DNA from 2 places in the Lysobacter sp. GCM10012299 genome. Region 2 is predicted to be linked to the other one. Evidence: riboswitches for the same ligand, from Rfam matches in the RefSeq annotation. Region 2 holds a riboswitch; the other holds the start of a gene.
The links. Region 2 has a riboswitch for cobalamin ahead of ACFOPO_RS07565 (ribonucleoside-diphosphate reductase subunit alpha). Riboswitches for the same ligand answer to the same signal wherever they lie in the genome.
Positions count from the first base shown of each region.

Region 1: another riboswitch for cobalamin. It lies ahead of btuB (TonB-dependent vitamin B12 receptor); the one in region 2 lies ahead of ACFOPO_RS07565 (ribonucleoside-diphosphate reductase subunit alpha).

Region 1 is NZ_JBHRZC010000002.1:522,314-537,711, forward strand. Features, by position in the region: gene ACFOPO_RS06655 (aromatic ring-hydroxylating dioxygenase subunit alpha) at 1-940, opposite strand, end outside; gene ACFOPO_RS06660 (ferritin-like domain-containing protein) at 1,111-1,731, shown strand; gene ACFOPO_RS06665 (NAD(P)/FAD-dependent oxidoreductase) at 1,732-2,946, shown strand; gene btuB (TonB-dependent vitamin B12 receptor) at 3,006-4,865, opposite strand; cobalamin riboswitch at 5,018-5,253, opposite strand; gene ACFOPO_RS06675 (TfoX/Sxy family protein) at 5,454-5,843, opposite strand; gene ACFOPO_RS06680 (GAF domain-containing protein) at 5,840-6,325, opposite strand; gene bioD (dethiobiotin synthase) at 6,374-7,063, shown strand; gene ACFOPO_RS06690 (efflux RND transporter periplasmic adaptor subunit) at 7,225-8,421, shown strand; gene ACFOPO_RS06695 (multidrug efflux RND transporter permease subunit) at 8,431-11,604, shown strand; gene ACFOPO_RS06700 (phasin family protein) at 12,099-12,497, opposite strand; gene ACFOPO_RS06705 (patatin-like phospholipase family protein) at 12,731-15,004, shown strand; gene queD (6-carboxytetrahydropterin synthase QueD) at 15,012-15,368, opposite strand; gene ACFOPO_RS06715 (serine hydrolase domain-containing protein) at 15,379-15,398, opposite strand, start outside.
Region 2 is NZ_JBHRZC010000002.1:731,129-746,526, reverse strand. Features, by position in the region: gene napF (ferredoxin-type protein NapF) at 1-204, opposite strand, end outside; gene napE (periplasmic nitrate reductase, NapE protein) at 206-367, opposite strand; gene ACFOPO_RS07605 (M14 family zinc carboxypeptidase) at 537-2,222, shown strand; gene ACFOPO_RS07600 (class I fructose-bisphosphate aldolase) at 2,764-3,774, opposite strand; gene ACFOPO_RS07595 (hypothetical protein) at 3,916-4,623, opposite strand; gene pyk (pyruvate kinase) at 4,764-6,230, opposite strand; gene ACFOPO_RS07585 (HAD hydrolase-like protein) at 6,406-7,062, opposite strand; gene ACFOPO_RS07580 (tetratricopeptide repeat protein) at 7,145-9,406, opposite strand; gene ACFOPO_RS07575 (DUF3857 domain-containing transglutaminase family protein) at 9,403-11,439, opposite strand; gene ACFOPO_RS07570 (phosphoglycerate kinase) at 11,503-12,675, opposite strand; cobalamin riboswitch at 12,839-13,077, shown strand; gene ACFOPO_RS07565 (ribonucleoside-diphosphate reductase subunit alpha) at 13,429-15,398, shown strand, end outside.

The DNA of each region.
Region 1 (15,398 bases), 210 kb from region 2:
CACGGTTGCGCGCATACGCCGCCTCCGACACATCCGCGAACCAGAAATCGAAGATCACCTCGGTCTGGTTCACGCCCAGCGGCAACACGAGGTTGGTGTCCATCACGCCCTCGTACCAGTTGATCATCAGGTTCGGGTGCATCCAGTAGTACAGCGCCCGATCGCCCTTGCGCACCGCGGCGTAATCCTCCTGCGCCTTGGCCGTGGTCAGCGGGCTCGACTGCAGGCAGAAGCGGCCGCCGTTCTCGATGGTGTAGTTCTTGTAGTCCAGGACGCTGTCCAGGCCCTTGTGCAGGTGCGGGACGTGGTAGCCGCCGTCGAGGTAGTTGTCGACGAACACCTTCCAGTTGCAGTCGAACAAGTAGTGGCGGCGCTCGAAGAAGTGCAGCTTCGACAGTTGCAGCGGGCGGACCTGCTCGATCAGGTCGGCGCCGAGGAACTCCTCCAGGCTCGGCCCCTGCGCATCCAGGCGCACGAACACCCAGTTCTCCCAGACCGCCGTCGCCACCGGCGCCAGCCCGTGCTGCGAGCGGTCGAAATGGCATTCGCTGTTGAAGCTCGGCGTGCCCTTGAGCGCGCCCTCCAGCGTGTAGGTCCAGCCGTGGTACGGGCAGCGCAGGTTCTGCGCGCAGCCCGATGGCTCGGTCATCACCGCCGCGGCGTGGTGGCGGCAGACGTTGAAGAAGCCACGCAGCTCGCCGTCGCTGCCGCGCACGACCAGAATGGGCTCCCCTGCGATCTCGCAGGTGACGTACTGCCCGGGCTCGCGCAGCTGGTCCAGGCGCCCGGCCATCTGCCATGAACGGGAGAACGTCGTGCGCTTCTCGCGCTCGGCGATGCGCTCGTCGATGTACCACGACGCCGGAATGGTCGAGGCCTCGTCCAGCGGCAACGTCGGGTCGTACTGGCCCAGAAGATCAGTTACAGATGAAGAACTCATTCGCCTCGCCCTGTTGCGCGGGCCGATCCGGCCCCGGACTGCTTCCCCGCCACATACTTTCCTGCGCGCGGCGACGGTGTCAATTGCGCGCAGCGAATTTTCCACGCCCGGTTAACGCCGTGCTGGCTACACGTGGGTCTCTTGAAATCAAGCAATTGGAGTCCCCGGCAATGGCCAGGAAAGCAACGATCGAACAGGACCAGGTCAACGAACTGCTGTATCAGGCGCTGGAAACCGAGATGGGCGGTATCAAGATCTACGAGACCGCCATCGCCTGCGCCGTCAACGAAGACCTGCGCGAGGAATGGCAGGAATACCTGGACGAGACGAAAACGCATCGCAAGGTCCTGCTCAATGTCTTCGAGCAGTTGGGGCTGGATCCGGAAACGAAGACGCCTGGGCGCCAGGTCGTTGGCCACATCGGCGCCTCGCTGGTCGAGGCGATGAACATGGCGCGCAAGAGCGGCGACGCCATCGCGGCCGAACTGGTGGCCACCGAATGCGTGGTGCTGGCGGAAACCAAGGACCACCACAACTGGGAGCTGATCGGCCAGGTTGCCAAACACACCACCGGCGACCTCGCCAAGGTGCTCAAGCAGGCGCACGAGGCGGTGGAGAACGACGAGGACCACCACCTCTACCACACGCGGGGTTGGAGCCGTGAGCTGTGGCTGCAGTCGCTGGGCGTCCCCGCGGTGCTGCCGCCGCCAGAAGAGGTCAAGCAGGTCGAGACCGCGATCGGCGCGGCGCGGGCCGAGAAGGCGCGCGAATCGATGCCGAAGAAGCACTGATTGGACCTCAAGAGTGGGTATCCGTATTGGGCCGTCAGCAACGGCCTGATGCATGCCTTTCCGCGGCTGGAGGCGGACACCACCTGTGACGTGGCGATCATCGGCGGCGGCGTGACCGCCGCCCTGATCGCCGATGCGCTGGTCGAGGACGGTCATGAGGTCGTCGTGCTCGAGCAGCGCGACATCGGCTGGGGCAGCACCGCGGCCAGCACGGCGCTGCTGCAGTACGAAAGCGACGTGACGCTGGGCGACCTGGTCAGGCAGTACGGAATGGCGGAAGCACTGAAGTCCTACCGCGCCAGCGCCGAAACGATCGGGCAGCTCGAGATGCTGGCGCGGCGCCTGCGCGATGTCGGCTTCGAGCGCGTGCAAAGCGTGTACTACGCCAGCCGCCCCTGGCATCGCCGCAAGCTCCGCGGCGAGTTCGCCCTGCGCGCCGAGCATGGGTTCGATGTCGAATGGCTGGAGCCGGATGAACTCCTGGAGCGCTTCGGGTTCCGCGCGCCGGCGGCGATCGTGAGTACGCCGGCGGCCAGCATCGACCCGTACCGGTTGACCTACCGGCTGTTCCGGGCGCTGCAGGGGCAGGGCGCGAAGGTGTTCGACCGCACCTGTGTCGAGCGCATCGAGCCGTCCGCGCGCAAGGTGGAGCTGGTCACGAGCGATGGTCTTCGCGTTCGCGCATCGCACGTGGTCGTCGCTGCGGGCTACGCGTCGCAGCAGTGGCTCGCCAAGCGCCATGCGAGCAACCGCAGCAGCTATGCGTTCATCACCGATCCCATCGATCCGGATCTGGTGGCGCCGTTGCGGCGCACGGTCATGTGGGAAACCGCCAGGCCCTATCTCTACCTGCGCACGACGCCCGATTGCCGCGTGATCGTGGGCGGGGAGGATGATGCGGTGGACATCCCCGCGCGACGCGATGGTCGCGTCGGCAAGAAAACGCGCAAGCTGATGGAGAAGCTGTCGGGTCTGTTCCCGCACCTGCAACCGCTGATCCCTGCATTCTCCTGGGCGGGCACCTTCGCCGAGACGAAGGACGGTCTGCCGTTCATGGGCCCGAGCGCGCAATGGGGCCCGCGCGTGCTGTTCGCCATGGCGTATGGCGGCAACGGCATTACCTATTCGATGGTCGGGCGAGACCTGATCTGCGCGGCCATCAAGCGGCGGCGTCACCCGTTGGCGCAGCTGTATTCGTTCGATCGGTTGGGCTGACGACGCGCAAAAAAAAGGCCCGGCATTGCCGGGCCTTTTTTTGGAACAGAACCGATACCTCAGTTCACCGGCGCATAGCGCAGCGTCAGGAACCACTCGCGGCCCGGCTGGTTGTAGAACGCCACCGTCTCGTAATCACGGTCGAACACGTTCGCCACACGCGCCTGCAGCGTCAGGTCCTGGGTGATGGCGTATTCGGCGCGCAGGTCGAGCGTGCCGTAGCCACCGAGGCGGCGCGTGTTGGCGACGTCGTCATAGCGCGAACCTTCGCCGACCGCAGTCAGGCCGACGCGGAACGCACCGAAGGCGCGGTCGACGTCGAGGCGCGCACTGTTCTTCGCACGACGGGCCAGATCGTTGCCCTCGTAGAAACCACGGCGGTTCTCGGTGTCGAGGTAGCTGATCGCGCCGTTGATGGTCCAGTCGGCGATCGTGGTGTCGGCCGACAGTTCGGCACCCTGCATGCGCGCCTTTTCGACGTTGTTGGGCAGGTTGATCGCGGCGTCGAACGCGATCAGGTTGTCGACGTCGGTGCTGAAGGTGTCGAGGTGGACGTTGAAGCCGTCACCCAGGAAGGCCAGGCCCAGCTCCCAGGTCTCGGAGTCTTCCGGACGCAGGTTCGGGTTGCCGAAGAACGGGTAGTACAGCTCGTTGAAGGTCGGCGCCTTGAACGCGCTGCCGTAGCCGGCGGTGACGCGCCAGTTGTCGGCGAACACCAGGCCCCACGCGGCACCGCCGGTGGTGTGGCCACCGAACTGCTCGTTGTCGTCGCGGCGCACGCTGGCCTCGAGCGACTGCGCGCCGAACTTGCCCTGGTACTGCACGAACGCGGCCTTGTTGTCGCGCTCGTCCTGATCGTACTGCGTGCTGCTCTCGACGCTGTCGTTGAGCCAGTCCAGGCCGACGCTGACCAGCTGGTTGGCGGCAACACCGAAGTCGCCCTGCAGCGTCGCGCTGTCGCGGTCGGTGCTGAAGAAGTCGGGGAGTTTGACGCCGCCGAGGTAGCTGTCGGACGAGTCGACGTTGCGGCCCGCGGTCAGGTGCACGTCGACGCGGTCGGACGGGTGCCAGCGCAGCTTGCCGCCGATGACCTGCTGGACCGTCCTGGAGCCGTCGGTGAAGTCGCCGTCGAACTCGTTGTCGCCTTCGTTGCGCAGGGCGTGACCCTCGATGCTCCACTGCTCGGTCAGGTTGATGCCACCGCGCAGCGACAATGCATCCTTCTCGTAGCCGTCGCGGTCGGGCTGCGAGTCCATGGCGATGAAGCAGCCGGCGCCGTCGAACGTGGCCGGGTCGAAGAAGCCGTTGCAGGCGTTGATGCCGCTGGTGCGCGTGTGCTGGTAGTCGGCACCGAACCAGCCGCGGTCGTTGCTGCCGCCGAAGCCGACGCCGTAACCCAGCGTGTCGTTGCTGCCGCCGTCGAAGCGCACGCGCGGGGCGAAGGCCTGCTTGTCGCGACGGGTGAACACCTGGATCACGCCGCCGATGGCGTCGGCGCCGTACAGGCTCGAACGCGGGCCGCGGACGATCTCGACGCGGTCGATCATTTCGATCGGCAGGTCCTGGAACGCGGTCAGGCCCGAGGTTGCCGAGCCGACGCGGATGCCGTCGACCAGCACCAGCACGTGGTCGGATTCGGCACCGCGCAGGAACAGCGTGGTCAGCTTGCCGCTGCCGCCCTGGTTGGACATCGAGATGCCGGCGCGGCCGCGCAGCAGGTCCGGCAGCGAGCGCGCCTGGCTGTGGCGGATCTGTTCGGCGTCGATGACTTCGACCGGTGCCAGCGCGTCGTTGACGCTGATGGCGGTGCGGTTGGCGGTGACGATGACCTGGTCGAGGTTGGTCGCGTCCTGCGCATGGGCAAGCGCGGGTGCGGCCAGCAGGCACGCGCCGGCAAGGGACAGATTACGCAATTGCATCGAGGAATCTCCAACGCACGGCTCGGGCCGTGACGGGCAACTGGGACAGTCGCGAGGAGAGAGAACGAGGCTGCGGTGTGGGCGCACGGCGCCAACGTCGCCGCCGCGATGCCCTCCGCATCGCAACCAGGGGTGGGCACCGCCAATGAAGGCGCGTGACCCTGCTTCCAGGCCGGTCTCCGGACTCGCGAGTGGAGGACCGGCTTTGCAAGCCGTGCTCTCTCCGGCGCCGCGCCTTCCCGTGACATGCACAGTGGCGGATGCAGCGCTTGTACTCGCTTACCGTTGCGGGGGCAGTGCCGGAATGGTCCCTGCTGGGACGTCACCGGCTTCCCGTTTCAACCCGCCGGCAGGACGCCGCCGGGTCACCTCGAAGCGGGGCGCAGTCTACGCGATCTGCTGGGGCGGTGCTCAACCCTTGTCCCTTCATCCCCGTCCCACGGTCATCCCTGCCTCACCGTCATCCCCGCGAAGGCGGGGATCCATGGACGTAGCTTCCGCGTCCGCAGAGCCAGATGGGTCCCGGCTTTCGCCGGGACGACGGAAAACATGAGGGCCTGGGTCCCGGCGTTCGCCGGGACGACGCGATTAGTCCCTGTCTGCCGGCTCGTCCAGCAGCGACGGCATCGCCATCGTTTCCTCGGCGACCTGGGTCGTCGTCACCGGGCCGGCCGGCGGGCGGTAGCGCGGTGGCGGCAGCAGGGCGATGGCCGCTTCGGTCGCGGCAACCAGTTCGCCGCGGCGTTCGTCGGGAATCTCCTGCCAATGGCAGTCCTGCAGCGCGCCTTCGATGGCGTACAGCAGGTTGAGCGTCGGCTTGAAGCCGGCGCGCTTGACCCGCATGAACGCCTCGACCGTGCCGACCGCGGCCAGGTCCTCGCGCGAGCGCAGCCCCACCTGGCGCAACCATGCCGCCGACTTGGGACCGATGTTGCGCAGCTTGTCGCCGCCTTTTTCCCCGCTCTTGCCGATACTCATGCCAGCGACTCCACGAAGGCCTGGGCAATCGCTTCCAGGCCGCGCTGGTCGTCGGCATCGAAGCGGTCGAAGTGCGGGCTGTCCAGATCGAACACGCCGATCAGCTGGCCATCCCCCCCCACAAGTGGCACGACCAGTTCAGAGTTAGACGCAGAATCGCAGGCAATGTGGCCAGGGAAGGCGTGGACATCGGCGATCCGCTGGGTCTGGCGGGTGGTCGCGGCAGCCCCGCAGACCCCCTTGTCGAGCGGAATGCGGATGCAGGCCGGCAGCCCCTGGAACGGGCCGACCACCAGTTCGGTGCCATCGAACAGGTAGAAGCCGACCCAGTTCAGGCCGGGCAGGGAGTGGTACACCAGCGCCGACAGGTTGGCTGCGTTGGCCACACGGTCGCGTTCGCCGTGCACCAGCGCCCGCGCCTGCTCGAGCAACTGTGCGTACTGTTCGGGCTTGGTGCCGCTTAGACTTTCGCTGGTGAACATATCCGCCTCTTTCCCGCAGTCTACCAGCGAGCGACCGGGGAGCCGGTCATGAACAGGCCCCAGACTCGTACCGGCTGGTTCGTCACCGGCACCGACACCGGCATCGGCAAATCACTGGCCAGTGCGACGCTGCTGCACGCGTTGCGCGCACGCGGCCTGCGTGCGGTCGGCATGAAGCCGCTCGCCAGCGGTTGCGAGGTCACCGCGGACGGCCTGCGCAACGAAGACGCGCTGCTGCTGCAGGGCGCCAGCGAGCCGCGCCCGGCTTATGACGACGTCAATCCGTACGCACTGCTGCAGCCGCTGGCGCCGGAACTTGCCGCCGCCGATGCCGGCGTGACCGTGCAACTGCAGCCGATCCTGGATGCGCACGCACGCCTGTCGGCGATGGCCGATGCCGTGGTGGTGGAAGGCGTGGGTGGCTGGGCGGCACCGCTGTCTGCCGAACTCGACCAGGCCGACCTCGTGCGCGCGCTCGATCTGCCGGTGGTGATGGTCGTCGGCCTGCGCCTGGGCTGCATCAACCACGCGCGCCTGACTGCGCGCGCGATCGCCGCGGATGGATTGCGACTGGCTGGCTGGATCGCCAACGACATCGATCCGATGATGGCGCGCGCCGACGACAACTTCACACTGCTTCGTCACCGCTTGCCGATACCTTGCTGGGGACGCCTGCCGTTCCGCGATCGGCCCGATCCTGCGGCACTGGCGCACCTGCTTGCACCTGCCAGCGACTGAAGCGCCCTGCATCGGGCTTTCTTGTGCCTGATCCGGCGTGATCGCCCCCGCGTGACTTCTGGGAGGTGGGCGGAAAACTCAGAATGCTAGACTGGGCGGTATAGGAATTAAACCAATCTGAGCATCATCGCTCGCATATGACGGAATCGGAGTCCTCCCCCATGGTCAAGAACCCGCGCTCGGTGGCAATGGTCGCCGCGTTGGCCCTCGCACTCTCCGCCTGCGGCGGCAAGGATCAGGCACAGGGGGGCGGCATGCCTCCTCCGGAAGTCGGCGTCGTCAAGTTGCAGCCGGGCAACGTGCCGCTGCAGAAGGATCTGGTCGGTCGCCTGGCCGCGTTCCGCAGCGCCGACGTGCGTGCCCGCGTGCCGGGCGTGCTCAAGCAGCGCCTGTATGCCGAAGGCACCGACGTGAAGGCCGGGCAGGTGCTGTTCCAGATCGATCCCGACCAGCTGCAGGCCTCCACCGGCCAGGCCCAAGCCGCGCTCGCGTCGGCGGAAGCCACCTATGCCAATGCCAAGTCGGCCGCTGACCGCGCCCGTCGCCTGGCCCCGCAGAAGTTCGTCTCGCAGTCCGACCTCGACAACGCGCTCGCTGCCGAACGCAGCGCCGGCGCCGCGGTGAAGCAGGCACAGGCCGCACTGGCCGATGCCCGCATCAACCTCGGCTACGCCACCGTGCGTGCGCCGATCAGCGGCCGCGCGGGCAAGCAGCAGGTCACCGAGGGCGCACTGGTCGGCCAGGACACGGCGACGCTGCTGACCACCGTCGACCAGATCGATCCGCTGTACGTGAACTTCTCGGTCAGCGTCACCGAGCTCGAGCAGATCCGTCGCGCCCGCACCGGCGCCGGCACCGGCGAGGGCGAAGTGCAGGTGGTGCTGCCCGACGGCAGCGTCTACCAGCGCACCGGCACGATGGACTTCTCCGGCGACGTGGTCGATCCGGCCACCGGTGCGATCGCGATGCGCGCACGCATCCCCAACCCGGACAAGAACCTGCTGCCCGGCACCTACGTGACGCTGAAGGCGACGCTCGGCGAACAGGCCAACGCCTACCTCGTGCCGCAGGTCGGCCTGCTGCGCGATGCCAAGAGCCCGTACGTGCTGGTGGTGGGCGGCGACGGCAAGGTCGTGCGCAAGGACGTCGTCACCGATCGCCTGCAGGGCGACAGCTGGGTCGTGAGCAGCGGCCTGGCCGCCGGCGACCAGGTCGTCGTCTCGGGCATCCAGCGGGCCGTGCCCGGCCAGCCGGCGAAGGCCGCGCCGGTCGGTGCCGACGGCAAGCCTGCAGCGGACGCCAAGCCCGCCGCCAAGCCTGCCGCGCAGGCGAGTGCAGACGAAGGTTCAAAGGACTAATCCCCCGCCATGTCCAGATTCTTCATCAACCACCCGGTATTCGCCTGGGTCATCGCGATCCTGATATCGCTGTGCGGCGTGCTGGCGATCTTCAACCTCGGTGTCGAGTCGTACCCGAGCATCGCCCCGCCGCAGGTCACCGTGTCGGCGTCGTACCCGGGCGCGAGCGCGGAGACGGCTGAAGGCGCGGTCACCCAGGTGATCGAGCAGCAGCTCACCGGCATCGACAACCTCGTCTACTTCAACTCGTCGTCGAGTTCGAGCGGCGGTTCCAACATCACCCTGACGTTCGCACCCGGCACCGACCCGGACATCGCCCAGGTGCAGGTGCAGAACAAGGTCGCGCTGGCAACGCCGCGACTGCCGACCGAAGTGACCCAGCAGGGCGTGGTGGTGGCCAAGGCCAACGCCGGCTTCCTGATGGTGGTGGCACTGCGCGCCGACAGCGAACGCTTCGACCGCGACAGCCTCAGCGACATCATCGGTTCGCGCGTGCTTGATCAGATCGCGCGCGTGCCGGGCGTGGGCAGCACCCAGCAGTTCGGCAGCGAATACGCCATGAACATCTGGCTGAACCCGGACAAGCTGCGCGGCTATGGCCTGTCGGCGACGCAGGTGCTGACCGCCGTGCGCGGCCAGAACGTGCAGTTCGCCGCCGGCAAGATCGGCGCCGATCCGGCACCGGCCGGGCAGGCGTTCACTGCGACGGTGTCGGCCGAGGGCCGCTTCAGCAACCCCGAGCAGTTCGGCAACATCATCCTGCGCACCAACACCGACGGCACCAGCGTGCGCCTGCGCGACGTGGCGCGCATCGGCCTGGGCGCAACCTCCTACGGCTTCGACAGCCGCTGGGACGGCCAGCCCGCCGCCGGCTTCGCCATCCAGCTGGCACCGGGCGCGAATGCCCTGGGCGTGGCCGAGGCCGTGTACAAGCGCATGGAGGAGCTGCAGAGCACCTTCCCGCCGGGCGTGACCTGGTTCTCGCCGTACGACAGCTCGACCTTCGTCTCGGTCTCGATCAAGGAAGTGATCAAGACCCTGTTCGAAGCGATCGTGCTGGTCTTCCTGGTGATGCTGATCTTCCTGCAGAACCTGCGCGCGACGCTGATCCCGACGCTGGTCATCCCGATCGCGCTGCTCGGCACGTTCCTGGGCATGTACTTCATCGGCTTCACGATCAACCAGCTCAGTCTGTTCGGCATGGTGCTGGCGATCGGCATCGTGGTCGACGACGCGATCGTGGTGATCGAGAACGTCGAACGCATCATGACCGAGGAGGGCCTGTCGCCGAAGGCCGCCACGCGCAAGTCGATGAGCCAGATCAGCGGCGCGGTCGTGGCCATCACCGTGGTGCTGGCGGCGGTGTTCATCCCGTCGGCGTTCCAGGGCGGTTCGGCCGGTGAGATCTACAAGCAGTTCGCCATCACCATTGCCATGGCGATGTTCTTCTCGGCGTTCCTGGCGCTGGGATTCACGCCGGCACTGTGCGCGACGCTGCTCAAGCCGACCGCCGACCACCACCGCGACAACTTCGTCTTCCGCAACTTCAACAAGTTGTACGACAAGGTCAGCGGCACCTACATCGGCCACATCGGCGGTGCGATCAAGCACACGCCGCGCTGGATGATGGTGTTCGGCCTGCTGGTGGTGCTGTGCGGCTTCCTGTTCACGCGCATGCCGGGCAGCTTCCTGCCCGAGGAAGACCAGGGCTATGCGATCGCCCTGATCGGCCTGCCGCCGGGCGCGTCGATCACGCGCACCAACGCCGTGCTCGACCAGGTCCGCTCGACCATGCAGAAGCAGGACGGTTTCGACGGCATCTTCCAGGTCTCCGGCTTCAGCTTCGTCGGCCAGGGCGAGAACGTCGGCATCGCCTTCATCCGCCTCAAGCCGTGGGAAGAGCGCAAGGTCACCGCCAGCGAATTCATCCAGAAGGCCAACATGGCGCTGTACGGCATTCGCGACGCGCAGATCTTCGTGATCAACCTGCCCACGGTCAGCGGCCTGGGCCAGTTCGGCGGTTTCGACATGTACCTGCAGGACCGTGGCGGCAAGGGCCGTGACGCGCTGGCAGAGGCGCGCAACACGCTGCTGGGCAAGGCCAACCAGAACCCGGCGCTGACCGCGGTGCGGCCGAACCAGCTCGAGGAGGCGCCGCAGCTCAAGCTCGACGTCGACCGCGTGCAGGCGCAGTCGATGGGCCTGTCGGTGTCGGACATCTACAACTCGATCCAGCTGATGCTGGCGCCGGTGTACGTCAACGACTTCGTCGACTCCGGTCGCGTCAAGCGCGTGACCATGCAGGCCGACGCGCCGTACCGCACCGGTCCGGGTTCGCTGGCCAACTTCTACACGCCCAGCCCCAATGGCGATGCCGACGACACCGATCCCAACGGCGCGATGATTCCGTTGTCGAACGTGGTCAAGAGCCACTGGATCACCGCGTCGCCGTCGCTGACCCGTTACAACGGTTACTCAGCGGTGGAAATCGTCGGTTCGCAGGCACCGGGCCACAGCTCGGGCGAGGCGATGAACGAGATGCAGAAGATCGTCGAGGAGGACCTGCCGGAAGGCTTCGGTTACGACTGGACGGGTCAGTCGTACCAGGAAATCCTCTCGGGCAACCAGGCGCCGGCGCTGTTGGCGTTGTCGATCCTGGTGGTGTTCCTGTGCCTGGCGGCGTTGTACGAGAGCTGGTCGGTGCCGGTGGCGGTGCTGCTGGTGGTGCCGTTGGGTGCGCTGGGCGCGGTGCTGTTCTCGCTGTTGCGCGGCCTGCCCAACGACATCTACTTCAAGATCGGCCTGATCACGGTGATTGGCCTGGCGGCGAAGAACGCGATCCTGATCGTCGAGTTCGCCATCGAGCAGCGCCAGCATGGCAAAACGCTGCGCGAGGCGACGATCGAGGCGGCGCACCTGCGCTTCCGTCCGATCCTGATGACGTCGTTCGCGTTCATCATGGGCGTGTTCCCGCTGGCCATCTCCAGCGGTGCGGGCGCCAATTCGCGGCATGCGATCGGTACGGGCGTGATCGGCGGCATGATCTTCGCGACGTTCCTGGGCCTGCTGCTGATCCCGGTGTTCTACGTGGCGGTGCGCCGCGTGCTCGGCGACAAGCTCGACGAGAAGCCGGTACTCGTCCACGACGACGAAGAGGAACCGCTGACGCGCCCGGCGACGTGATCGCCTGACGCGCTGCAAACGCAGAAAGCCCGCCAACCGGCGGGCTTTTTGTTTGCGCTCCGTCATCCCCCAATCACCGTCATCCCCCGATCACCGTCATCCCGGCGAACGCCGGGACCCATTTTGACGTTGCCGTTGCTCTTGCTCCGGAGCCGCGTCGTCCGCCGGGCCGGGGATTGCTCCGCCCCTTAGTTCGAACATCCTGTCCGAATGCGGGGCGCGGGACATCCATGTCCCGCTGCGGATCAATCCCCGGCCCGGCGGACGACGCTCGGCAAGTCATTGCACGGTCTTCGGCGGCCCCCTCTCCCCAACCCCTCTCCCACGAGGGGAGAGGGGCTCAAGCGAACCGCCTCCTGCCCCCACCAACCACACAAGAAAAAACCCGACAGCTTGCGCTGCCGGGTTTCAAATCCACCGCCGGGAGGGGTAGGCGGGGAGAGATAAAGGAAATCAGTACCTGGAGAGAGGTGGCTGTTTCGCCTTGCTCGTTCTTACTTGGCAGCCTTGTTGGCGGCCCGGATGGTGTTGTCGACGCTCGTCTGCACTTCCTTGGCCGAGGTCTCGAACTGGGCCTTGGCCAGCTCGGTGATCGCGCCGTGGGTCTTCAGCGTGCGGCCGAAAACTTCCTGGCCGGTGCTGACGCTGCGCTCGAGGTTCTCGCGAGCCACCTGTACGCCCTTGGGCAGCAGCGACTTGGCGGCTTCGAAGTCGCGCACTTCGGCGGCTTCGCCGAGGAAGGCGAACGTGGCGTTGACGCGGTCTTCGATCGCGGCCAGCTGCAGGCCGAACACGGCCTCGGCATTGGCGAGCGCGAGACGGTTCACCTGCGCGGCGGTCTCCGCGAACTGGCGCGTCGCGGCGGCAAATTGCTCGTTGAACGGCTGGTACATGGTCGACTCCGTAGGGGATCAGGTGAAGCAATGTTTCGGGGGGGCAATCCAAGGGGAATTCGGATTGTGCGGTGCAGCATAATCCGTTCTGTGTTGCAGTGCAACATGGCCGGGAGGGGAGGTTCAGCCCGCGGTGGGGCTGGCAGAATGGGCGTCACGCCATCACCCCGGGCCCCGTGTCACGGTCTGAATGCGCCGCAGCCGGGATCATGGCCTTCCAGGATGACCAGACGATGATGCGAGACCTCGTGCCTGCCTGCCCCCGTCTCCTGAATGGCGCTTTCCGGCGCGTGCTCGGCGCACTGGCCGCCGTGGCCCTGCTGACGCTTTTCCCCATCACCTCGGCGCTGGCCCAGCAACCTCCGCAGCTGCCCTGTGTCGGCCTGGTCCTGGGCGGCGGCGGCGCCCGCGGCTCGGCCCATGTCGGCGTGCTCAAGGTGCTCGAGCGCGAGCGCATCCCGGTATGCCGGGTCGCCGGCACCAGCATGGGTTCGATCGTCGGCGGCCTGTATGCCACCGGCTATACCCCGGCCGAGATGGAAACCCTGATCGACACCATCGACTGGGCCGACATGTTCGTCGACGACCCGCCGCGCGCCGGCCAGCCGATGCGGCGCAAGGACGCCGACTTCCGTTACCTGCTCGACCTGGAGATCGGCTACGCCGACGGCCGCGTGGTGCTGCCCGTTGGCATCGTGCAGGGCCAGAAACTGTTGCTGCTGCTGCGCCGGCTGACCCTGTCGACATGGAACGTGAAGGACTTCGACCAGTTGCCCGTGCCGTTCCGCGCGGTGGCCGCCGACATCATCACCGGCGACAAGGTCGTCTTCGACCAGGGCGACCTCGCCCTGGCGATCCGTTCGAGCATGTCGGTGCCTGGCGCGTTCGCGCCGGTGCGCATCGACGACCGCCTGCTGGTCGACGGCGGCATGGCCGACAACGTGCCGGTCGATGTCGTGCGGCAAATGGGCGCGCAGCGCCTGATCGTGGTCGACGTCGGCTCGCCGCTGCACACCGAGGCGACGCTGACCAACCCGCTGGCGATCATGGACCAGATGATCAGCGCGCTGATGGCCGAAAAGGTGCGCGCGCAGCTGGCCACGCTGACCGACCAGGACGTGCTGATACGCCCCGAGCTGGGCGACATCACCGCCTCGGAGTTCAACCGCGGCGCCGAAGCGATCGCGATTGGTGAACGCGCCGCCGAAGCCATGCTGCCGCAGCTGCGCACGATGTCGGTCGACGAAGCCACGTATGCCGCATATCGCGAGACGCAGCGGCAACGCAGTTTCGACCCGGGGCTGGTGCAGTTCCTCGACGTGATCAAGGTCAAGTCGCCCTCGGCCAACCGCCAGGTCGAGCGCGCGGTCGCGGAAAACCTCGGCAAGCCGTTCGATGTCGACGAGATCGAGAAGGACCTGGGCACCGCCTACGGCGATGGCCGCTTCCAGCAGATCGACTACCGCCTGGCCGAGCACGATGGCCAGATGGGGCTGGAGATCATCCCGGTCGACAAACCGTGGCGCGCGTTCGGCAAGCTCGGCTTCCAGCTCGACGACAACTTCAACGGCCGCAACAGCTACATGGTTTCGGCCGAACTGACGTTCAACAACATCAACAGCCTCGGTGCCGAGTGGCGAAACGTCGGGCGGCTGGGGCGCATCACCGGCCTGTTGTCGGAGTTCTACCAGCCGTTCGGCGAGACCGGCGAGTTCTACCTCAAGCCGTCGCTGGAACTGCGCAACGAGTCGCTGCCGCTATGGGCCAATGGCAACCAGCTGGCAGAGTTCCGCATCAACCGCCGCGAGGTCGCGCTGGAAGCCGGCTATACGCCGGAGCCGGAATGGCGCATCTCCGCACAGCTCATGCGCGGCCGCGACCGCGCCGACCTGCTGATCGGCAACCCCAACGATTTCACCGGCGGCAAGGAGGGTTACGCCGGCATCGACTACAACGCCACCTGGGACACGCTGGACAGCATCAACTTCCCGACCAAGGGCACGCGCGTCAGCGCCGACCTGGAAACCTATTACGACGTGATGGGCGCGGATGTCGAAGGCAACGTCGCCCGTCTCACCGCCGACTGGGCGCGTGCCTGGGGCCGCTACCACCTGCTGCTGGGGGCGCGTTTCAGCAGCGCGCTGGAAGACGACAACTTCTTCCAGACGCAGGGCTTCCTCGGCGGGTTCCTGAACCTGTCCGGCTTCGACGAGCGTGCGCTGTTCGGCAACCAGACCGTGCTGGCGCGCGCGGTGCTGTACCGGCGCACCGGCAACACCAGTCGCCTGTTCTCGTTGCCGATGTACGTCGGCGCCAGCCTGGAGACAGGCAACGCATGGTTCAGCAAGGACCTGGTGGACACCGACGACCTGATCCTCGCCGGCAGCCTCTTCATCGGCTTCAGCACACCGCTGGGGCCGATGTTCCTGGCCTACGGCGGCAACGACGATGGCGAGAGCTCGTGGTACCTGACCTTCGGCTCGCTGCTGCGGCCGACCGTGAAATAACGGGCGGTCAGCTGCCGCGGTAGTGGCAGCCGGAGGTGCAGGTCTCGTGCACCACCACTTCCGACAGCAGCGGCAGCGACGGCTTGAGGTTGTCCCAGATCCACACCGCCAGGCGTTCGCTGGTCGGGTTGTCGAGGCCGTCGATGTCGTTGAGGTAATGGTGGTCGAGGCGGTCGTACAGCGGCTGGAAGGCGGCCTTGAGGTCGCTGAAATCCATGACCCAGCCCAGGTGCGCATCGATCTCGCCCTCGACGTGGATCTCGATGCGGAAACTGTGCCCGTGCAGGCGCGCGCACTTGTGCCCCGGGGGGACGTTCGGCAGGCGGTGCGCTGCCTCCAGGGTGAATGCCTTGAAGATCTTCATGCCGCCCAGTTTACTCCGGGCGTGGCGGCG
Region 2 (15,398 bases):
ACCCAGATGCGGATCGAACACCGCATAGCCTGCCTCGCCACGCACGAGCACCCGTTCGGGGCAACGCTCGATGCAGGCGCCACAGCCGGTGCAGGCGTCGAGGAAGGACGATTCGTCCAGCGCCCAGGGCGGACGCAATGGCGCCCGGGCGGCCTGCCGTCCCAGCAGCAATGCGCGGCGCGAACGGTCGGGCGCGGCCGCCACTTCAGTGCCCCGTCGGCGGGCCGGCGAACATCTGGTAGATCCACACCAGGAAGCCATACCCGGCGACGAACATCACCGTCAGCAGTGGGAACACGACCGCGGTCAGCAGCAGGAAAGCGATGCGTTCGCGCCGCTTGATGACCGCGTGGTCTGGCTGGCCCATGGCTGGCTCCGTCACGAAGATCCATTCCGTTCGCAGCGACGCGCCATTGGTAACCCACGACGTGTTAAGGCCTCGTGTTAACGCAACGTAAATCATCGCGACCGCGGGGTTCAGCGGCATTTACGCCCGCGGGGCGCACGATCCGGAGGTCCGATGACGGAGCTGGTGGATGCGCCCGGGACTCGCTGCGCTGTTGCTTTGGTTGGCCGCCGCAGGTGGTTCGGCCGGCGGCCAGGATGACGGGCTGCTCTTCGTCAGCGTCCAGTACCGGGACCGCGCGCAGTTGCAGTCCCTGGCCGGCCGCTTCCAGCACGTGAGCGTGGACGAGCGCGGCCGGTCCGCCGCGTTCGAGGCCACCTACGACGAGTACCTCGCGCTGCGTAGGGCCGGCATCGATGCGCGCGTCGACGAAGTCGCGACGGCGCGAATGCATGAGGCCGAACAGGCGCTGTTGCAGTCCGGGGAGCTGCGTCCAGAGGCCATCCCCGGATTCGCCTGCTACCGCACCGTCGAGGAAACCTACGCCACGATGGAGCAGCTGGCGCGCGATCGCCCCGACCTGGCGCGGGTGGTGGACATCGGCCCGAGCTGGCTGCGAAGCCGCGATGCCACGCTGGGTTATCCGATGAAGGTGCTGGTGCTCGGCAACAGCGCCACCGACGGCGAGATCGCCAACAAGCCGAGCATGGTGCTGCTGGGCTCGATACACGCACGCGAGTACACACCGGCGGAAGTCCTGGCCCGCTTCGCGCAATGGCTGGTCGACGGCTACGGCAGCAACGCCGAGGCGACCTGGCTGCTGGACAGCTATCGCTTCCACTTCGTGCTGCAGGGCAATCCTGACGGGCGCAAGCGCGCCGAGGCCGGGGCCTCATGGCGGAAGAACGTCAACACCAGCAATGGCTCGTGCACGGCCAGCAATTACGGCATCGACCTCAACCGCAATTTCCCGTTCCGCTGGAATGGCGCCGCCGGCGGATCGAGTGGCAACCCGTGCGCGGGCACATACCGGGGCCCGCAACAGGGTTCGGAGCCGGAAACGCAGAACCTGCTGCGCTACGTCGCCGGTGTCGCAGATGCAAGCGGCACCTGGCGCGGCGGCGTGTTCCCGGATCGCCGCGGCGATGCGGCCACTGCTGCGGCACCCCAGGACTACCGCGGTCTGTTCGTCGACCTGCACAGTTATTCGCGGCTGGTGCTGTGGCCATGGGCCTATTCGGACGCGGCGACGGCGAACGCGACGGCGCTGCGCACGCTCGGCCGCCGGATCGCGTGGCACAACGGCTATGCGCCGAAGCAATGGGTGGGGTTGTACGTTGCCGACGGCACCAACACCGACACGATGTACGGCCTGCTCGGTGTGCCCAGTTACACGATCGAGATGGGCGTGGCGTTCTTCGAGAGCTGCGCGACGTTCGAGTCGACCACGTTGCCGAAGAACCTGGCGGCATTGCGCTATGCCGCACGCAACCTGACTGCGCCCTATGCCTATCCGTCCGGGCCCGACACGCTGACGGTGTCGGTGTCACCGGCGAGTGTCAGGGCCGGCCAGGCGGTGACCGTGACCGCGACGCTGGACGACAGCCGCAGCAACCAGAGCAACGGCGCCGAGCCGGTGCATGTGATCCGTGCCGCTTCGGCCTACCTGGACCAGCGGCCCTGGACCGCCGGCGCCACACGGATCGCGATGCAGGTGGTCGACGGTGCCTGGGACAGCAGCCGCGAGGGCGTGCGTGCAGTGGTGAACACGCAGGGCCTCGCGCCGGGCCGCCACGTCGTGTTCGTTCGCGGCAGCGATGCCAGCGGCAGCGTGGGAACGCCGGATGCGGTTTATTTCACGGTCGTCGGCAACTGACTGGCTGCTAGTTGCGCTTGCGTCTGCGGTGCGGCGCCGTCCGCCGAGTCTTCGTTTTTCGCCCGTCATTCCCGCGAAGGCGGGAATCCATGGACGTTGCTCTTGCCGGCAAAAGCAAATGGATCCCGGCGTTCGCCGGGATGACGTTGAGTTGGCTGGAGGCGTGATGGCCTGGATCCCGGCGTTCGCCGGGATGACGGTGAGTTGGCTGGAGGCGTGATGGCCGCGATCCCGGCGTTCGCCGGGATGACGGTGAGTTGGCTGGAGGCGTGATGGCCGCGATCCCGGCGTTCGCCGGGATGACGGTGAGTTGGCTTGAGGAACGAAGACCAGGCATCGACGGACTGGAGCGTCGTTCGACGGCCCTGGGATTGCGGAGCAGTGGGCCATGGATGGCCCACGCCCCGCGTAAAGACAGGATGTCGTCCGCGGGGCGGAGCAATCCCAGGGTCGGCGGACGACGCCTTTCCGCAGCCAGTTACCTACGCAACAAAAAAGCCGGCACCAGGCCGGCTTTTCTGTAGCTCGCAAGCAGCGAAACTTACGCAGCCTGCTTCCACTGGCCAAGCGCAGCCAGGCCATTGTCACGAGCGCGCTCGTACACCGTCTGCTGGGCCTTGGCGAAGTTGTTGATCAGGTCCTGCGACCACAGCTTCAGCGCAGCCTGCTGCATCGCGCGGCCGTAAGAGAACGACAGCGGCCACGGGTTCGGGCCCATCTGGTTCATCGCATTGAGGTGCGCCGTGGCGTCCTCGTCGGCCTGGCCACCGGACAGGAACACGATGCCCGGCAGCGTCGCCGGCACGGTCGACTTCAGGCACTGCAGCGTGGCCGCAGCAACGTCCTCGACACTGGCCTTCTCGCCGCTGGTGGTGCCCGGCAGGACCATCGAGGCCTTCAGGATGGTGCCTTCCAGCATCACGTTGTGCTCGTACAGCGACGCGAACAGCGAACGCAGCGTGACCTCGGTGACCTCGTAGCAGGTCTCGATGTCGTGCGAACCGTCCATGATCACTTCCGGCTCCACCATCGGCACCAGGCCCTGCTCCTGGCACAGCGCCGCATAGCGGGCCAGCGCATGCGCGTTGGAGTCGATGCAGGTGCCCGACGGAATGTCGTCACCGATGTTGATCACCGCGCGCCACTTGGCGAAACGCGCGCCGAGCTTGTAGTACTCCTCCAGGCGCGCACGCAGACCGTCCAGGCCCTCGGTGATCACCTCGCCCGGGAAGCCGGCCAGGGCATGCGTGCCCTTGTCGACCTTGATGCCCGGGATCATGCCGTTGTCGGACATGTACTTGGCGAACGGGACGCCGCTCTTGGTCGACTGGCGGATGGTCTCGTCGAACAGGATCGCGCCGGAGATGTAGTCGCTCAGCTTGGGCGTGGCCAGCAGCAGCTCGCGGTAGGCGCGGCGGTTTTCTTCGGTGTTCTCGATGCCGACGCCCGCGAAGCGCTTGGCAATGGTGCTGGTGGACTCATCGATGGCGATGATGCCCTTGCCCGGGGCCACCATGGCCTGGGCGGTTTCGGCAAGCTGTTCGATGCTCATTGGACGTCCTGCAGGGAGCGGTGGGAAGCCCGGCATTATAGCGGCAGCGCAGCATTACCGCCCGCGGTCGGCCACGGTGAATCAATCACTTAGGCGACAGACACCCCGGATTTCAATACCAGTTTCAGGCGCCGTTGCCGGTCACTGCCCGGCGATGGCCTGGCGCAGCGTGTGGTTGGCGGCGTCCCGCGACTTCAGTGGCTGGCCGTATTCGTCCACGCCCGGGAAGAAGTCCGCGGCCGGATCGATGCTGCGCTTGAGGGACGCGATCCGCGCGTAGCACTCCGTCAGCTCGCCGGCATGCGGGCACCCGAGCAGGTGGTAGAACTCGTGCACCGTCGCCTTGCCCGGCGGCGTGAACATCTGGTTGATCGACACCTGCGTGGCGACCACATAGCCGCGGGTGTGCGTGGGATCGTCGACGCTGCCGAGCACTTCCGGCATCAGCAGGCCCCACAGGAAGTCACCGGCGTTGCGGTCGACGAACGCGACCAGGCGATCGCACGGCGCCTCCAGTTCGTGCGCGATGACGTCGTCGAACAGGCTGCGATGGGCGAAGCCGGCGCGCGTCCACGGACGCACCCAGGGCACGACCACTTCAATGCCGTAGGGCTTGAACTCCTGGTTGACCAGGCCGATCAGTTTTTCGATGCGCTGCTCGCTGACGTCGCCGGTGCGCAGTACGCACACGCGCATCTGCACCGGCGGCCCGTACTGCGTCGCGAAGCGCTGCTGCGTGTGCATTCCCACCGTCGTGCAGGCGCACAACGCGACGCTGGCGACGATTGTCAGGACGCCGCGCAGCAGGCGCGACGAGCGGCTGTGACGATCGATGCTGACGGTTGCCACGGCAATGCCCCTGGGGGAGGGATTGCTATCGCCAACGCGGCCACCACGAAGCGGCGGCCATCACGCCGCCTTCGCAAGAATCCATGCATGTATGGGAGCCAGCACGTGCTGGCTCCGCAGACACTGGCTCCGCGAGCAGGTTAAAGCTCGCCCAGCCCTTCCGCCGTGCCGTCGGCACCGACCTGCAGCAGCCGCAGCGTGTTGGTCGCGCCGTGACGCTCCATGTGGTCGCCGCTGGTGAACATCACGCGGTCGCCCACGCTGAGCCGGTCCTGGTCGAACAACTGCTTGATGGCGCTGCGCGCGGCATCGCGCGAGGTCAGGCCACGGCTGTCGAAGTCATAGGCAACCACGTCGCGCATCATCGTCATGCGCCTTCGGGCACCGTCGTGTCGCGACATCGCGAAGATCGGCACCTGCGAGCGGAAGCGCGACAGGAAGCGCGCGGTGCCACCGGATTCGGTCATCGCAACGATCGCGCGCACGCCAATGTGCTCGGAGAGGAACATCGCGGCCATCGCGATGGCCTGGTCGGCACGCTCGAGGTTGCGCGGGGCCGCTTCGAAATCGGTGTCGCGGTTGAACTGGCGTTCGGCGCCCAGGCAGATGCGCGCCATCGCCTCGACCGCCTTCACCGGGTAACGGCCGGCGGCCGATTCCTGCGACAGCATGACCGCGTCGGTGCCGTCGATCACGGCGTTGGCGACGTCGAGCACTTCGGCGCGGGTCGGGATCGGGCTGTCGACCATCGACTGCAGCATCTGCGTGGCGGTGATCACCACGCGGTTGCGCTCGAGCGCCTCGCGGATGATCTTCTTCTGCAGGCCGGGCAGCTCGGCGTCGCCGATCTCCACGCCCAGGTCACCGCGCGCGACCATGACCACGTCGCTGGCGTCGACGATTTCCGAGAGGTTCTCGATCGCCTCGGCGCGTTCGATCTTCGACACCAGCGCGGCATCGCTGCCGGCAGCGCGGGCAATGCGACGCGCTTCATTCATGTCTTCGGCGTTGCGGCAGAACGACACCGCGATGAAATCGGCGCCGAGTTCGGCGGCAACCAGGATGAGTTCCTTGTCGCGCTCGGTCAGCGCGCCCAGCGAGAGGCCGCCGCCCTGCTTGTTGAGGCCCTTGCGGTCCGACAGCGCGCCGTCGTTGAGGACGGTGGTGATGATGCGCTCGCCTTCGATCGCGCCCACGCGCAGCTGCAGCAGGCCATCGTCGAGCAGCAGCACGTCGCCGGGACGCACGTCGTCGGGCAGGCCGAGGTAGCTCACGCCGACCTCGCGCAGGCTGCCGGGAGGTGCGTCCTTGCTGGCGACCAGGTCGAAGCGGTCGCCGGCCTTGAGCAGGACCTTGCCTTCGGCGAAGCGCTCGATGCGGATCTTCGGACCGGGCAGGTCGGCGAGGATGCCGACTTCCACGCCGACACGCTTGGCGGCTTCGCGCACGGCTTCGGCGCGGGCGACCTGCGACGACGGGTCGCCGTGGGAGAAGTTGAGTCGGACTACGTCGACACCGGCGGTGAGCAGTGCGTCGAGGACGCCCGGCGGATCAGTGGCCGGGCCGAGGGTGGCGAGGATCTTGGTGCGGCGCTGGGTGGTCGTCATCGAATGCTGCTTCGCCTGTTGCGTGTCGATTGATTCAGGCGACGCTAGCACAGCTGTGCGGTCATTCGAATTGAATACGCATGCAATCCGGGACGCCGGGCATCCATACCGCGGGGCATGTGCGGAAGTGGTCTGGAATCACCCGGTCAAAAGCAGACCACCTCCGGCGAGCCGCTCAGGCCGCCAGTAGCGCCTGCAACTCGCCCGGCGCAGCCGCCAGGTGCAGCGCCCCCGCCTCGCGCAGTTCCGCCTCGCCGCCGAAGCCCCACAGCACGCCGACGTTGCGCATGCCGTGATGGCGAGCGCCTTCGATGTCCATGCGCCGGTCGCCGATCATCCAGCACTCGCCGGCATCGACCTCGAAGCGGCGCAATGCTTCGGCGATGAGCTGGTCCTTGTGGCTGATGCGACCGTCCAGGGTCGCGCCGACGATGTCGTCGAAGCGATGGCCGAACGGCAGGTGCGCGGCGATCTTGCGCGCGTGCGGTTCGTTCTTGGCGGTGACCACCGCCAGGCGGTGCCCGGCCGCGTGCAGCGCCTCGATCGTCTCGCCGATGCCGGCGTAGACCTCGTGCTCGGCCCAGCCATGGCTCTCGAAACGGTCGCGGTAGTGCAGCACCGCCTGCTCGACGTCCTGCGGATCGTCGAGCAGCGGGCCGAAGCTGGTGCGCAGGGCCGGACCGATCCAGCGTCGCAGTTCCGACTGCGGCGGCACCGGCAGGCCCATCCTGACCAGTGCGTACTCGACGCAACGGGTGATGCCGACGGCCGAGTCGATCAGGGTGCCGTCCATGTCGAAAAACACGGTGGACCGGGTGCGGGGCGTTGCCATGATGCGCGTGGATTCCGATCGGGGAGGTCAGGCCACCATTGGACCCGACGCCCCCTGCCCGGACAAGGCCGCTTTCTGGCGGCTACAGCGATTTCCTGTCTTCTTCGTCGACGTAATGGCGATCGGCCCGGTACAGCGCCAGGCGCTCGCGGACGCGCGCGGCCATTTCCTTGTAGTCAGGCTGCTTGACGGCAAGCGCATCGACGCGCTCCAGCGCCAGCGCCTGCAGCTCCACGGCGCGCTTGAAGTCACCGGCGGCGGCGTAGCAGGCCGCGACCGTGTCCAGCTCGGGCAAGTCCAGGAGCGTCGGTTCGTCCATCTTCGCCACCGTCTGTATCCCGCGCTTGGGGTCGAAGGCGTCCGGATACGGCGAAGTGCACGATGCCCACGCGATCTCGTTGTATGCATCGCTCGTGCCGGCGTCGGCACTTTGCTGCCACAGCGCGAACGCCTGAGCGCGCGCCTTGGGCGTCTGGCCGTGGTGGTACAGCCAACTGCCATAAGCGCTGCTCGCCCAGCCGTGCTTGGCCGCCAGCGGCGGCTGCAGCCAGCGCATGGCCTTGGCTTCGTCGACCTTGCCGAAGTCGCCATACAGGTAACCCAGGCCAAGCCGCGTCTGCGCGTCGAGATCGCCCTTCTCGGCCACTGGCAGCAACCACTGGATCGCCTGCTGCGGGTTCTTCTTCATGCCCAGGCCCTGCGTCGCCATATCGGCCAGGCTGACGCGTGCGCGCGATGCATAGTCGCCATCGGCCAGCGACTTGAAGATATCCACGGCGTTGCTGGCCTTGCCCTCCACGCCGGGACGCCCGGCGGCGTAGAGCTCGCCGAGATCGAACAGCGCATCGACGTCACCGCCGTAGACCGCCGGCAGCAGCCACTTCTCCGCCAACGGCCACTGCCCTTCGCGGCTGCTGTCGTCAGCCAGGTGTCGCAACGCCCAGGGATGGCCGCCCTGCGCAGCCTCGAAGACATAGCGCTTGCCAAGTTCGGCGTCGCGGGCACCGCTGCCGTACAGCAGCTCCCATGCGTACGTTGCCTGCGATTTGACGTGGCCGGCTTCGGCGGCCTTGCCGAGCACCTGCAGGCGCAACTGCGGTTCTGCCTGGAGGTCGTGGTAATCGGCGAGCAGGGCGAAACCGGTGCCGTTGCCGTTCATCGCCGTGCTTGAGAGAAAGGCGATATCGGCGGCTTCCAGCTTCGGCTTGGCCGGCGACAACACCTTGCGCCGCAGTGCTTCATAGCGGGCAAAGCGATTGCCATCGGCGACGGCACGATCCAGGCGCTTCTGCAGCGCGACAGGCACGTCGGCATTGGCGATCGGATCGTCGTGCAGGCTCAGCCACAGGCGGGTGAACTCGGCGGTGGCACCTTGGTTCGGCCAGCGACGATCGGCGGCGTCGAGCAGCGTCCACGCCGCGGCCTCGTCTCGCTCCACGCCCAGTCCCTGCAGATAGGCATAGGCCAGCAGCAGCATCGGCAGTGCCTGCTGCTGCTCGGCACGCGGCAGCACCGCATCGACGAACCCGTCACCGCAGGTCGCGGTCGGTTTTGCGCCGCACAGCTGCACCCATTCCAACGCGGAGCGCAGGCCGCCTTCGCGCGCGGCCGGACGCAGTATCTCCAGTCGCTGCGCGACGCCGTCCGTGTCGCGCGAGTCGCGCACGGCCTTGATGTCGCGCGCGGAAAGCTCGGCATCGACGCTCGACACCACGCTGACGACCAGGCCGTTGCGCAGCAGCGTCAGGCCCTTGTTGGGCTCCTCGCGGGCGATCTGGTACATGGTGTCGATGTAATCGAACGTAAGGTGGTGTTCGACTTTGGCGTCGCTGTCCCAGCCGACCACGACCAGCGGGAAGTAACGCTCCGGGCGCGGCCACTGGTACGTCACCGACAGCACCTGCAGGCCGCTGGCGGCGACCAGGGCGGTGGCGTCGGCGGCACCGATCACGCGGATCGGCTTGTTGAAGTCGCCGGCCTGGCCCAGGGCATAGCGTGACAGCGCCGCCAGCACCGTCATCTCCCGCTCGGCCGCGGCGTCATCGGCCACGGCCTCGGCACACAGGTAGGCAATGCGCCGGACCAGGATGCTGACGGGCGCGGCAGCAACCGACCTGGCAATGTCGTCGCGGTGCTGCGCACACGCTTCGGCATTGACCTGGCTGCCGTCGTAACCGACGGTGTCCATCACGTCGAACGCGCCAATGGCCGTGCCCAGCTCGCCCTTGGCGAGGAACTGCTGCCAGGCACTGGCAGCGTCGAAGGCCGGCGCGGCAGGCGTGGCAGCGGTCGCGGGCAGGCACAACGCCAGCAGCAGGGACGTGCAAAGCAGGCGACGGGTCATGGCGTCTGCGTCTCCGCGATCACCGACTTGAGCAGCGACTTCAGGCGCTGGTCGCGATCCTCGCGCTGCTGCGCCACCGGCAACTGGAAGCGCAGGCGCGCCGACAGGCTCTCGCGCAGCTTGCGCAACTCGGCGACATGCGCAGGCACCTGCTCGGCGCTGATGTCGTTGGTGAGCACCTTCATGTCGTACACCAGGTTGATCCTGCCGGGTTCGACCTTGACGTCGCGGTGGTAGGCGAAGCCCGGCGAGGCGAAGCTGGACGACTCGTCCTGGAAGGACGGTTTCCATCCCTTCGGCACCTCGACGTGCATCTCGTGGCGCAGGCGCACCGGGCGGCCGAAGAACAGCGGCCCGTTGCGCGACATCGACGGCGGCAGTGCGCTTGGCCGGTCCAGCGCCTCGGCGTAGACATCCAGCGCCTTGCCACCGGCGTCGTTGTCGAACGGCGCGAGCAGGCGGTAGCGCTCGACCAGGGTGAAGCGGTTGCGGTCGAGGTCGTCCTGGACCGCGGCCGGCGCGGCCACCGCGACCTCGCCGAAGCGCTGGCGGTAGTAGTCGGCGTAGCGCCGCGTCACTTCCTCGATGCGCTGGCCGGCGAAGGACCGGCGCACGTCGTCGGCGGTGCGGCCCTGGTAGGTCGTGGTCACGTCGAGCGTCACCTCGCGGCCGTCGGCGGCGGGAACGAAATGCTCGTTGACGGTCACCTGCACGTCGGCATTCTTCGGTTCGGCGATCACTTCCGGCGCGGTGACGCCGGCGGCGACGGCAAGCGCCACGCCATACAGGCTCTGGTCGCTGTCGCGCGGATCGCCGCCCTGGGCGGTCAGCGTCGGATCGACCCACATCACGTTGTCGCCGACCTGCGCGCGCACGATCACGTGGTTGAACACCGACGCGGCGGCCGGGAAGTTGGCGATGCCGCGCCCGCGCGTGGTCGACACCAGCGCCGGTGCGGCGCGGATGCCCATGCGCTCGAGCACCGTCACCAGCAGGTAGGCCTTGTCCTTGCAGTCGCCGTAACGGCGCGTCCAGGTGTCGGCAGGCGGCGTCGGACGGTGCGAGTTCTCGCCCATCTCGACGCCGAAGTAGCGCACCTGCTCCTGCACGGTGCGCAGTGCCGCCTTCACCTGCGCATACGGATCGCCGAGCTTGCGCCACTGGCCGATCTTCGCTTCCAGGTCGGCCGGCAAGGCGCCTGCCTTGGGATACAGCGGCAGCGCCCAGTTCACCACGTCGCCCCAGCTGCGCTTGCGCGCCACCCAGGCGACCGGGAACGGCTGGTACCAGATCGGATAGTTGTCTTCGTCGACGTGGGCCGGGACGCCGTGGCCGACAAACAATGCTTCGGTGCGCCCATCGACCTGGGCGATCCGCGGCGCCGGCGCATCGTTCTCGCGGTACACGTTGAGCTCGCTGCCGCCGTCGTAGACCGCGCGCAGGCGCGCGTCGAGCACCGGGCTGCGCCAGCCGAACGTCAGCGCGTCGACCGTGTTGCCGGCGAGCACCGGGTTGCTGCCGGTGATGGTGTAGTTGATGCGCACGACGTCATCGACACGGACGTCGTCGAGGACGATCAGCGCGGTGACCTCACCGTCGGCCAGGTCCTGCTCGAACTCGCTCTCGCGCCGCGCCAGCGAGATGCGCTCCGGCGCCAGCCGCGTCTGCCATTTGCCGGCGCGACGCAACTCGACGCGATGGATCGTCAGTTGCTGGTAACCGGGGTTGAACTCGATCTGGAAGCGGCCGGCGTCGCCCAGCAACGAGGCGGCCTTGGCCTCGTAGACATAATCGACGTAGAAGTCGTCGTGGCCCTGGCGATGGTCGACCTGCACGTCGTACAGCCAGAAGCGCCACGGTGCGCCACTGGCCCCGGGCGCATTGGCGTCCCACCGCGCAGGCACCTCGTGGCGCTGCACGAACGCCGGCACGTCGGCGACCTTGAAGCGGTATTCACCGCGCTGGTATTCGACCTCGCCCGCGCACACCGAACCGGCCAGCAGCCATGCCAGCAACCCCCATGCAATACGCATCCACCGCCCCCTGTGTTCCCTGCATCGAATACTAATGGAACAGGGGGGCGGCAGAAGGGGGAATCAGCCCCGCGTCTTCAGGGCGGTGACGGCCGGCAGCTCCTTGCCCTCGAGGAACTCGAGGAAGGCGCCGCCACCGGTGGAGATGTAGGACACGTCCTGCTCGATGCCGTACTTGTCGACCGCGGCCAAGGTGTCGCCGCCGCCGGCGATCGAGAACGCCTTGCTGGAAGCGATCGCACGGGCCAGGGTTTCGGTGCCCTTGCCGAATGCATCGAACTCGAACACGCCGACCGGGCCGTTCCAGACCACGGTGCCGGCGGCCTTGATCAGCTCGGCGTAGCGCGCGGCGGTGTCCGGACCGATGTCGAGGATCATGTCGTCGGCGCCGACGGCATCGACGGCCTTGACCGTGGCCGGGGCATCGGCGGCGAAAGCGGGGGCGACGACGACGTCGGTCGGCACCGGGATGTCGGCGCCGCGCGCCTTTGCGTCGGCCATGATCTTCTTCGCGGTGTCGATCAGGTCGTTCTCGACCAGCGACTTGCCGACGCCGTGGCCCATCGCGGCGATGAAGGTGTTGGCGATGCCGCCACCGACGATCAGCTGGTCGACCTTGCTCACCAGCGACGACAGCAGTTCGAGCTTGGTCGAGACCTTGGAGCCGGCGACGATCGCCAGCAGCGGACGCGCCGGGTTGTCGAGCGCCTTCGCCAGCGCGTCGAGCTCAGCCATCAGCAGCGGGCCGCCGGCGGCGACCTTGGCGAAACGGATCGCGCCGTGGGTCGACGCCTGCGCGCGATGTGCAGTGCCGAAGGCGTCCATGACGTAGACGTCGCACAGCGCCGCGTACTTCTTCGACAGCGCCTCGTCGTCCTTGCCCTCGCCGACGTTCATGCGGCAGTTCTCGAGCAGCACCAGCTGGCCCGGCGCGACGTCGACGCCGTCGACCCAGTCCTTCACCAGCGGCACGTCGATGCCGAGCAGCTCCGACAAGCGCTTCGCGACCGGCGCCAGCGAATCGGCCTCGCTCCACACACCTTCCTTCGGCCGGCCCAGGTGCGAGGTGACCATGACCGCCGCGCCTTTCTCCAGCGCCAGCTTCATCGTCGGCACGGCCGCGGTGATGCGCTGCTCGGAGGTGATGCGACCGCCGTCGATGGGCACGTTGAGATCTTCGCGGATCAGCACGCGCTTGCCGGCGAGGTCGAGGTCGGACATGCGGAGGATGGACATGGGCAGTGGCCTTTTAAGCCCTCCCCTTCAAGGGGAGGGTTGGGAGGGGATGGGTTCAAGCGAGACGCGCATTCTCCCTTCGATACCCCCGCACGGCAAATCCGCACCACCACTCACTCACAAGTTATCCACAACATTTAGCGTTGACGGATCACCCAACCCCCACTATGTTGTGGCCGTCGGTGCCGACCTCGCGGTCGGCTTAAAAGGGAAGTCCGGTGCGGCCACGCTCACGAGCGAGCGGCCAACTCCGGCGCTGCCCCGCAGCGGTAGTGGAAACGAACGCCGTCATGGCACTGGGCATGGGCCTGGGAAGCGACGGTCAGTAGGTGAGGAACCAGCGGCACACGCCCGGTCCTCGCGTCCAGAGCCCGAAGACCTGCCGACAACCGCGCGTTGCACACCGCGCGGTGACCGGCCAGCGAGTCTTCGGAGGGAAGACGGTCGGTGTCGCAGGATGGCGTCCGTTGCTTTCGATGCATTGTTCGAAGCACGTGACCGCCACCACAGGCCCGTCTCGGCCTGCGCGACGCCGCAACCGCACGCTTCGGAACCGCGCCAGGTCGCCCTTCGAGGGAAGGTCGACCAGCCGTGCGCCCACGCACCGGAGCCATTGCCATGACCACCACCACCGACGCGCCTGCCGCGAGCAAGCCTGCCGTCAGTCCCCCTGCAGCCGCCACTGCACAGACCGGCTCTGGGCAGACAGAGTCCGCCGGCTTCACCCTGACCCCGCCGGCCGCCAACCTCACCATGACGGTGACCAAGCGCAGCGGCCGCCGCGACCCGGTCGACCTCAACAAGATCGTGCGCGCGGTGACGCGCAACTGCGAAGGCCTGTTCGCCGTCGACCCGATGCGCGTGGCCACCCGCACCATCTCCGGCCTGTACGACGGCGCGACCACGCGCGAGCTCGACGAACTGTCGATCCGCACCGCCGCCCTGCTGACCGCCGAGGAACCCGAATACGGCCGCCTCGCCGCGCGCCTGCTCGCCGGCGTGATCGAGAAGGAAGTCGCCGGCATCGAGATCCACGCGTTCTCGCAGTCGGTGCAGCGCGGCTTCGACCTGGGCCTGATCAACGAGCGCCTGCTGACCTTCGTCCAGGCCAACGCGCGCAAGCTCAACGATGCGATCGACCCGACGCTGAACCAGCGCTTCGACTACTTCGGCCTGCGCACGCTTTACGACCGCTACCTGCTGCGCCACCCGACCGCGCGCACGGTGATCGAGACGCCGCAGCAGTTCTTCCTGCGCATCGCCTGCGCATTGAGCGAGGACGTCAGCGACGCGCTGGCGCTGTACCGGCGCATGGCGCAGCTGGATTACATCCCCAGCTCGCCGACGCTGTTCAACTCCGGCACCACGCACGAGCAGCTGTCGAGCTGCTTCCTGCTCGACTCGCCTGAAGATTCGCTGGAAAGCATCTACAAGCGCTACATGGACGTGGCCAAGCTGAGCAAGTTCAGCGGCGGCATCGGCCTGAGTTACACCCGCATCCGCTCGCGCGGTTCGCTGATCCGTTCGACCAACGGCCTGAGCAACGGCATCGTGCCATGGCTGAAGACGCTCGATGCCTCGGTCGCCGCGGTGAACCAGGGTGGCAAGCGCAAGGGCGCGGCCTGCGTGTACCTGGAGCCGTGGCACGCCGACGTCGAGGAGTTCCTCGAACTGCGCGACAACACCGGCGACGAGGCGCGCCGCACGCACAACCTAAACCTGGCCAACTGGATCCCCGACGAGTTCATGCGCCGGGTCGAGGCTGACGGCGACTGGTCGCTGTTCGACCCGGCCAAGGTGCCGCAGCTGACCGATCTGTGGGGCGAAGCCTTCGATCGCGCCTACCACGCCGCCGAGGTGGCCGGCCTGGCGTCGCGTACCGTCAAGGCACGCGAGCTGTACAGCCGCATGGTGCGCACGCTGGCACAGACCGGCAACGGCTGGATGAACTTCAAGGACAAGTCCAACCGCGCCTGCAACCAGACCCTGCGCGAAGGCAACGTGGTGCACCTGTCGAACCTGTGCACCGAGATCCTGGAAGTCACCTCGCAGGACGAGACGGCGGTATGCAACCTGGGGTCGATCAACCTGTCGCACCACGTCGAGCTCTTCGCCGAGGGCCCGGTGCACGGCGAAGACGGACGCTTCGATTTCGAGAAGCTTGCCGAGACCGTGCGCCTGGCCGTGCGCCAGCTCGATCGCGTGATCGACCTCAACTTCTATCCGATCGAGACCGCGCGCCGCGCCAACCTCAAGTGGCGCCCGGTCGGCCTGGGCGTGATGGGCCTGCAGGACGTGTTCTTCAAGCTGCGCATGCCGTTCGACTCCGACCAGGCGCGTGCGCTGTCGAAGCAGATCGCCGAGGCGGTGTACTTCCATGCGCTGACTGCGTCGAACGAGCTGGCGATGGAACGCGGCCGCCATCCGTCGTTCGCCGACACGCGTGCCTCGCAGGGCGAGCTGCAGTTCGAAGCCTGGGGCGTGGCGCCGTCCGATGCCCACGGCTGGGACAGCCTGCGTGCGCGCATCGCCGAGCACGGCCTGCGCAACTCGCTGCTGATCGCGATCGCACCGACGGCCACCATCGCCTCGATCGCCGGCTGCTACGAGTGCATCGAGCCGCAGGTGTCGAACCTGTTCAAGCGCGAGACGCTGTCGGGTGACTTCCTCGTCGTCAACCGCTACCTCGCCGAGGAACTCAAGACGCTGGGCCTGTGGACGCC